DNA from 4 places in the Exiguobacterium sp. s161 genome. Region 3 is predicted to be linked to each of the others. Evidence: riboswitches for the same ligand, from Rfam matches in the RefSeq annotation. Region 3 holds a riboswitch; each other region holds the start of a gene.

Region 1 (2,201 bases), on a different contig from region 3:
TCATGACTTCCGCGAGGATCGGGCTTTCCGCTGTCGATCCGACGAACGTCAACTGAACGATTTTTCCGGTTGGGTACCGTTCGCGTAGTTTCGCGAACGTCAACTCGTTTTCCGACGGCGACGTCAATTGTTTGACGAATTCCTTCGTCATCGCTTGCTTCGGATGACGGAAGACCTCTGCGACCGGTCCTTGCTCGACGATTTTACCGGCTTCCATGACGGCGACCCGGTGACAGATTTTTTGAATGACGTGCATCTCGTGTGTGATCAAGACGATCGTCAGTTTCAGTTTTTCATTGATGTCGACGAGTAACTCAAGGATTGAGTCCGTCGTCTTCGGATCGAGTGCACTCGTTGCCTCGTCACATAAGAGAACGTCCGGGTTCGATGCCAGTGCCCGAGCGATACCGACACGTTGCTTTTGACCACCGGATAATTGCGACGGATAGGCTTTTTCACGTCCGTCTAAACCAACGAGTTGGATCAATTCCGCGACCCGTTCCTTGCGACGTGCCTTCGGGAAGCCACCGAGCTCGAGTGGGAACATGATGTTCTCTTCAACCGTCCGTGACCACAGTAAGTTGAAGTGTTGGAAGACCATCGAGACATTCTTGCGGACGCCTCGTAATTCCTTAGGTTTGAGTGATGTCATTTCAACACCATCAATTTGGATCGAACCACTCGTTGGTGCCTCAAGCATATTCAGCAATCGGATCAAGGTCGATTTCCCTGCTCCGGAATAACCGATTATTCCAAAAATTTCACCGCGCTCGATTGTCAGATCGACATTCGCGACGGCTTCGACCGCTCCGCGCTTTGAGCGATAAATCTTTCCTACGTCTTGTAAACGAATCACAACTGTCCCTCCTAAAATAAAAAAAGTGCGCGCGTTTTAGAGCAAACGCGCGCACTTTTCAGTACACAAAACCATTTGCTCTCATCTCCCAGACTTTTGTCTGCTGGAATTAGCACCACTTCGGATTAGATCCGCGGTTGCCGGGTTTCATCGGGCCAGTCCCTCCACCACTCTCGATAAGAGTTTCGGTATTAAGTTTGTAGAATATATTCTGAATATTAGCAGGGGTTATTTTTGTTGTCAAACAGTTTTTTCAGAAACTTTTTCGAGGAACGTGAAAGCACGTGTTAAGTCTTCTTTCAAATCTTCCGCATCCTCAAGTCCAACTGAAATCCGAACGAGACCGTCCGTGATGCCGAGTTCTGCCCGACGTTCTGCTGGGATTGACGCGTGTGTCATCCGTGCCGGCACCGAAATCAGACTCTCGACGGCACCAAGACTCTCAGCAAGTGTGAAGAAGTGTGTCGCCTCGACGAGTTTTTCTGCGTTCGCTGCTGAACCGACATCAAAGCTGATCATCCCACCAAATCCAGTCGCTTGTTTCGCTTGGATGTCGTGACCAGGGTGCGATGCCAGTCCTGGGTAGAAGATGTTCGAGACGATGTCTTGCGTTTGTAGGAACGCAACAAGATCATGGGCTGTCTCTTCGATCGCATCCATCCGGATACCGAGTGTACGAAGACCACGGACGAGCAAGAAGCTGTCTTGCGGTCCAAGCACGCCGCCTGTCGAGTTTTGAATGAAGTGAAGCTCTTCACCAAGCGCATCATCTTTGACGACGACAAGTCCAGCGACGACGTCCGAGTGTCCGCCGATGTATTTTGTTGCACTGTGCAAGACGATATCTGCACCGAGTGCGAGTGGTTGTTGATGATATGGAGTCGCGAACGTGTTGTCAACGACGAGTTTAAGATCGTGACGTTTGGCAATCGTTGCGATGGCTGCGATGTCCGTTACTTTCAACAACGGGTTCGTCGGTGTTTCGACGTAGACGATCTTCGTGTTGTCTTGGATCGCTGCTTCCGTCGCCGCAAGGTCCGTCGTATCGACGAATGTCACTTCGATGTTGAACTTCGGTAAGACGCGTTGCATCAAGCGGAACGTACCACCGTAGACGTCATCTGTCATGACGATGTGATCGCCAGACTCAAGCAAGTGGAAGACGGCATGGATCGCTGCCATCCCAGAACCGAACGCAAAACCACGTGCGCCACCTTCGAGATCCGCAATCAATCGTTCGATGCTCGTCCGTGTCGGGTTCGCTGTCCGTGAATATTCGTATCCGTCCTTGAGTTGACCGATTTTATCCTGCTTGTATGTGCTTGTTTGATAGATCGGAGGTGTG
Region 2 (2,201 bases), on a different contig from region 3:
TTGCGGTTCGAATACCGATTCATCGACTTCAGATAAAACCCAGACAGAAGTCTATGCATCGACGTTCGCAACAGCTGCTATTGCCCGCGAAATCGGTGGTGATCAAGTCGACGTCAAGATGATCGTCCCACCTGGAGCAGATCCTCACTCTTACGAGCCGACGTCAAAACAACTCACTGAAATTGCTAAGGGTGACTTGTTCCTCTTAACGGGCACGACGCTCGAGCCATATTCGAAAAAAATTCAGGAGAGTCTAAACGGCACGGACGTCCGCTTCGTCGAGACGAGTAAGGACGTCAACTTACTGGAATCTGATGCTACACTCCATGCACATGAAGAAGAGGGGCATAGTGAAGACGAACATGCCCACGAAGAAGAAGGGCACGATGATCACGCAACGGATGAACCTGCGCATGAAGAAGAAGGCCATGACCACGGAAAATACGATCCACACGTCTGGCTCGATCCTACCAATGCAAAAGCAATGGCACGTTCCATCACAGTCGCTCTATCAAAAGAAGTACCAAAAGACAAAGCGACATTCGAGAAAAACTTAAAAGCGTTCGATCAGCAAGCTGACGCACTAGATAAAGAATTCAAACAAGCCGTCGCTGATGGATCGAAAAAAGAACTTCTCGTTACGCATGCCGCTTACGGTTACCTCGCAGAACGATATGGTTTCACGCAACTGCCGATCGCGGGAATTTCTCCTTCCGATGAACCGTCACAAAAGCAACTGGCTGCTTTAGTGAAAGAAGCACGGATGCATGATTTGAAATACGTCGCGTTCGAAGAGACGGTCTCACCGAAGGTCGCACGTGTCATCCAAAAAGAAATCGGAGCTGAATCCGTGACGATTCATAATCTAGAGTCCGTCACGAAAGCACAGCAAAACAGCTCTTATTTTAAATTGATGGAAGAAAACGTCCAGACGTTAAAACAAGCACTTCAGTAAAGTACAGTTGACACGCGTTACTCAATGCGGTACGGTAAGAAACGTGTTTTACAACAATTGAATGACTTCTTTTTATCGCGAGAAACGGAGGGACTGGCCCAATGATGTTTCGGCAGCGGACGATTTGATTCGTACTGTGCCAAATCCAGCAAGCGAAAGCTTGAGAGATAAGAAGAGCGTCTTTATTTCATAAAGACCTCCTTCTTTCTTGCGAAGGGGTCTTTTTTGTATCTTTGAGAAACGAGGTGTCAACAATGAATGAAACGATCACGCCTAACAAATGGGCACTGCTTCCCCTCGTCGTATTCCTGGTCCTCTTCATCGGAGCCGGAATCTTCTATGACGACTTTTACAAATTTCCGATCCTTATCGCCGCATTGATCGCTTTGATCTTTGCTGCAATCACAACGAAAGGATCCATCAATCAAACGGTCGAACGAATCGCAACGGGTGCCGGAAATCCCGATATCATGATCATGGTCTTCATCTTCTTATTAGCCGGTACGTTTTCTGGAACGGCAGAAGCAATCGGTGCCATCGATGCAACCGTCAATGCTGCTTTGACGTTCCTACCTCCGTCATTACTGATGAGTGGTCTGTTCATCATCGCTGCCTTCATCTCGATGGCAATGGGAACATCGACTGGAACGATTGCTGCACTCGCGCCGATCGCCTTCGGTATTCATGAAGCGACAGGCATCAACGTTGCGATCGCAGCAGCGTCAGTCGTTGGTGGTTCGATGTTCGGCGATAACCTGTCGTTCATCTCGGATACAACGATCGCTGCCGTCCGTACCCAAAAAACGAACATGCGCGATAAGTTCCGGACGAACTTCATGATCGTTCTCCCAGCTGCTATCTTGACAATCATCTTACTTGCGTTCGTTTCTGGCTCTGGCGATGCGGTAACGGCCAAAGCATTCGAGTTCTACAAGCTGATTCCATATCTCGCTGTCATCGTCCTTGCGCTATTTGGTGTCAACGTCATCCTTGTCCTCGTCGGTGGTACATTGCTCACTGGTATCATCGGTATGATTGACGGTAGCTTCGGCTTAAGCGGTTTCGTCCTCTCGATGTCAAAAGGAATGATGGGCATGGCGGAGATTTCCATCTTGACACTCCTCATGGGTGGTCTCGTCAGCTTGATCACGTTCAACGGTGGAATCGTCTACTTGAAAGAGACGTTGACGCGCAAGATTTCTCAGCGTCGCGGTGCCGAATTCAGTATGGCAGCACTCGTCAGTGC
Region 3 (2,201 bases):
CATCCCTCACGAAACAGCCGTCGGAGGTCGTGGTGTCGTCGCGACGATCGAAGGCAAATACCCTGGCCCAACGATTGCGGTCCGTGCAGATTTTGATGCTTTACCACTTCAAGAAGAGACAACACTTGCTTTCCGGTCAATCCATCCCGGTGTCATGCATGCTTGCGGACACGATGGGCATACGGCGATGGTGATGGCTCTTGCTGCTACGCTCTATCCGTTACGGGATCAATTGCAAGGAACGATTCGAATCATTCATCAGCATGGAGAAGAGGTCTTTCCTGGCGGAGCCATCCAAATGATCGAAGCCGGCGTTCTCGAAGGCGTCGATGCGATTTTCGCGACACATCTCGAAAATGATTTACCGGTTGGTACGATTGGGTTTCGGGAAGGACATACATTATGTGCGATCGACGAATTCGAAATCATCGTTCATGGTCAAGGTGGGCATGCCCAGGCACCGCACAAAACAAAAGATGCGCTCGTCGCTGGGGCACAACTCGTCTGCAACTTACAACACCTTGTCAGTCGACGGGTCGATCCGTTCGAACCCGCTGTTCTTGCAATCGGATCCTTCCACGCAGGAACGGCGCCGAACATCGTCACGGGTGAAGCACGCATCGTCGGGGAGATCCGGACGTTCAATGAAACCCTGCGGCATCAGCTCCGACAAGAAGTCGACCTTGTCGCCAAAACGACGTGTGCCGGCATCGGTGCTACTTATTCGATTGACTTCACGACGGGTTACCCGGCGCTTTGGAATCATCCGGACGAGACAAAACTCGTTCAGGAAGCTGCTTCTTTCTTACCGGAAGCATCTGTCCGGTCACTCACACCGATGATGGCGGCGGACGACTTCGCACATTATCTAACACACGTCCCGGGAAGTTACTTCTTTACCGGCTCCGGATATACGGACGGTCGCATCAATCATCCACAGCATCATCCGCAGTACGAGATCAACGAACAAGCGTTATTGGTTGGTGCGAAAACACTCGGAGCGACGGTTTTACGTGCCTTGAAACCTAAGGATTGACTTTATTTCTATGTGAATGGTATCATCACAACAATGATAACGAATGACATCAACTTCATATACCCTTATCAAGAGTGGACCGAGAGATCTGGATCGATGACGTCCCAGCAACCTGCGTATAGCAAGGTGCTACGACCAGCAAAGCGAAAGCTTTGGTTGATAAAAAGCGGCGACTCCTTTTGCAACCAAGCGAAGGAGTCGTTTTCGTTTTTCTCGCTGTCAGACATACAATGGGAATTTCCCACGGAGAGGAAGAGACGGATGGAAAAAGCAACATTTGCAGGTGGATGTTTTTGGTGCATGGTGACACCATTTGAAGAATTACCAGGAATCGAGGGAATCGTATCAGGTTACATGGGCGGTCACGTCGACAATCCGACGTATGAGCAAGTCAAAACAGGAACGACGGGACATCTCGAAGTCGTCCAAATCACGTTTGATCCGAGCCTATTCCCGTACGAGCGTCTGCTCGAACTCTACTGGCCACAAACGGATCCGACGGATGCAGAAGGTCAATTCCAAGATCGTGGCACGCAGTACGCACCAGCGATTTTCTATCATACGGATGCGCAGCATGAAGCAGCAATCGCTTCTCGTGACGCTCTTGCTGCAAGCAATCGTTTCAAACAACCGATCGTAACGCGGATCGATGCCGCTTCTGAATTTTATCCGGCGGAAGAGTACCATCAAGACTTCCATAAGAAAAATCCAGAACACTATAAAAAAGATCGTGCTGCCTCTGGTCGCGATGCCTTCATCGAGCAGGAATGGAAAGATACGACGACGGTTTAATTCAAAAAAATGCATATAAAAACAGGTCAGTAAACATTTGTTTGCTGACCTGTTTCATTGTTATGAAAAAAATAAGTCATGAAACACGTTCTACTTGATCCGCCGCCTTCTCTTCCGGCGCCACGACTTGATACCGCTTCAAAACGAAGATCCCACATACCATGACAGCGAGACCGACGAGCTGACCGAATGATAAATCAATTTGTGGTAAACCGAACCAACCGAACGTATCGACAGCGAGAGCAAAGCTTAACTGCGAAATCAGAACGACAGAGATCGCGACGGACGGACCAAGCAATTGAATTCCACGCATGACACAAAAAACGACGCCAACACCTACAAGTCCACCAAACCAATAGAGTGGCGATACGTT
Region 4 (2,201 bases), on a different contig from region 3:
GTCAACGGAATGAGGGCAACCAGCAAGATGATGAACGGTAGCGACCGGACGATGTTGACGACGAAGTCAAGAACACGGCGGACGGCAAGGTTTTGAAAAAATAATCCGCGGTCGGTGACGAACAAGAGAATTCCGAGCGGAATCCCGACGACCAATGCGAAAGCAAGTGAAATTCCGACCATCCATGCTGTCTCGCCGAGTGCCTTCAAGAGTTCAGGTAACATCGTTTGAATACGATCAAGCCACATCCTGAATCACCTCGAGTGCATGAAGTTCCGTCGCGAGCCAGTCGAGGGCAGGAGCGATTTGATCGGATGATCCCGTCAAGCTGACAATGAGGACACCGAAGGCGACGTCTTGAATATAGTCGACCTTGCCGTGCAAGATACTGACTGAGATATCGTAACGGCGGATCGCTTCTGATAACGTACTCTCACCGGTCTTCTCGCCCGTGAACTGCAAGCGGATGATCTTGCCTGGGGTTGCCTGTAAGATGCGTTCCGGCAATTCGATTTGTAGTGCCGTATCGACGTAATGTTGCGTCACCGGATGCTTAGCTTGACTGAACAAGTCATAGGTTGAGGCGACTTCAACGACTTCACCTTGTGACATGACCGCGACACGATGGCAAATCTGTTTGACGACATCAATCTCATGCGTGATGAGGACGATCGTCAACCCGAGTCGTTCATTCAAATCCTTCAGCAGTTCAAGGATCTGTAGTGTCGTAACGGGGTCAAGAGCGGATGTCGCTTCATCACATAACAAGACGGTCGGATTGTTTGCGAGTGCCCGGGCAATCCCGACGCGCTGTTTCTGCCCACCGCTTAATTGACTCGGGAAGTTCGTCTCAAATCCTTCAAGTCCGACGAGCGAGACGAGTTCGCGAATCCGCTCCGGGAAATCTGCTCGTTTGACGCCAGCGGCCTTGAGCGCAAAAGCGATGTTATCCGCGACGTTGCGCGACTGGATCAATTGGAAATGCTGAAAGATCATTCCTGTCCGCAAGCGAAGTTGACGCAAATCTGCTTTTGACATCCCGCCGAGCGAGACACCGTCGACCTTGACGGTTCCTTGTGTCGGATGCTCGAGCCCGTTGATTAGGCGAAGCAACGTACTTTTACCGGCACCAGACTCGCCAATGATTCCGAAGATTTCTCCTTTTTGAATCGTCAAATCGACATCCCGTAATGCAAAAATCGGGGTCCGATCTCGAACGAACCGTTTTGTAATATGTTTGAATTCAATCATCCGCTCATCTCCTCATACAAAAAAAGTCGCTTTTTCCTAGTAGCGGAGCAACCAGAAAAAAGCGACGAAAGTGTAAGATTTCGTAACTTATCTCTCAGAATGAAAATCATTCTGTAGGATGTGGCACCGTTCCTTACAGGTGGTTGCCGGACGTCGTTGGGCCTAATCCCTCGGTCGCTCTCGATAAGTAGTTATGCTGTTGGGACTTACTTTAACGGAAATGATTCCCATCTGTCAAATGTTTTTTCAGAATTATTCCGCAACAGGTGTCCGGAACAGGTTGAGCGTTCCGATTCGATCGACGGCTTCTTCTAGACGTTCAACGTCAGCAATCAAGCTGATCCGGACGTAGCCTTCACCGTATTCGCCGAAGAAGGATCCAGGGGTCACAGCGACATGTGCTTCGTCAAGTAGATGATCGGTGAAGCTTTGGGACGTATAACCTTCCGGAACAGGAAGCCAGACGAAGAAGGAACCGCCCGGTCGTGGTCCACTCCAACCGATCGCATCGAGTTTTGCGAACAACGCATCGCGTCGTGTTTCATACAAGCGACTTAACTCACGGACGCACGTCTGGTCACTCGTGAGGGCGACGGTCGCCGCATGCTGAATCGGTGTGAAGGCACTGACGTAGAGATGTTCTTGGTACGTTTCGATGCTTGAGATGACGGACGGATTTCCGATGGCAAAGGCAATCCGGAAGCCGGACATGTTGAAGCGTTTCGAGAGTGAGAACAATTCGATCCCGACGTCTTTTGCACCTTCCGTCTGCAAGAAACTTCGCGTCGGACCATCGAAACTGATACCGCCGTATGCTAAGTCATGAACGACACAGATATCATGGGCATCGGCGAAAGCGACTGTCTGTTCGAAGGCTTCTGCCGTCGCGGTCGCACCCGTCGGATTACTCGGGTAGTTGAGGAACAACATCCGGGCACGCTCAACGTCCG

Evidence for each region. A riboswitch is a leader RNA that binds a small molecule or an ion and turns the genes downstream of it on or off. The one in region 3 is predicted to bind S-adenosylmethionine.
Region 1: it holds a riboswitch for S-adenosylmethionine, as region 3 does, so the genes downstream of both, KNQ14_RS02290 (methionine ABC transporter ATP-binding protein) here and msrA (peptide-methionine (S)-S-oxide reductase MsrA) in region 3, are expected to answer to the same signal.
Region 2: it holds a riboswitch for S-adenosylmethionine, as region 3 does, so the genes downstream of both, KNQ14_RS12395 (Na+/H+ antiporter NhaC family protein) here and msrA (peptide-methionine (S)-S-oxide reductase MsrA) in region 3, are expected to answer to the same signal.
Region 4: it holds a riboswitch for S-adenosylmethionine, as region 3 does, so the genes downstream of both, KNQ14_RS01300 (methionine ABC transporter ATP-binding protein) here and msrA (peptide-methionine (S)-S-oxide reductase MsrA) in region 3, are expected to answer to the same signal.

What each region holds. Positions count from the first base shown of each region.
Region 1 is NZ_JACSNH010000001.1:479,672-481,872, reverse strand. Features, by position in the region: gene KNQ14_RS02290 (methionine ABC transporter ATP-binding protein) at 1-856, opposite strand, end outside; SAM riboswitch class I at 935-1,039, opposite strand; gene KNQ14_RS02285 (bifunctional cystathionine gamma-lyase/homocysteine desulfhydrase) at 1,097-2,201, opposite strand, start outside.
Region 2 is NZ_JACSNH010000004.1:239,702-241,902, reverse strand. Features, by position in the region: gene KNQ14_RS12400 (metal ABC transporter solute-binding protein, Zn/Mn family) at 1-955, shown strand, start outside; SAM riboswitch class I at 1,025-1,129, shown strand; gene KNQ14_RS12395 (Na+/H+ antiporter NhaC family protein) at 1,210-2,201, shown strand, end outside.
Region 3 is NZ_JACSNH010000006.1:45,044-47,244, forward strand. Features, by position in the region: gene KNQ14_RS13845 (M20 metallopeptidase family protein) at 1-1,036, shown strand, start outside; SAM riboswitch class I at 1,099-1,202, shown strand; gene msrA (peptide-methionine (S)-S-oxide reductase MsrA) at 1,298-1,828, shown strand; gene KNQ14_RS13855 (DMT family transporter) at 1,905-2,201, opposite strand, start outside.
Region 4 is NZ_JACSNH010000001.1:283,698-285,898, forward strand. Features, by position in the region: gene KNQ14_RS01295 (methionine ABC transporter permease) at 1-248, opposite strand, end outside; gene KNQ14_RS01300 (methionine ABC transporter ATP-binding protein) at 238-1,251, opposite strand; SAM riboswitch class I at 1,336-1,441, opposite strand; gene KNQ14_RS01305 (aminotransferase class I/II-fold pyridoxal phosphate-dependent enzyme) at 1,504-2,201, opposite strand, start outside.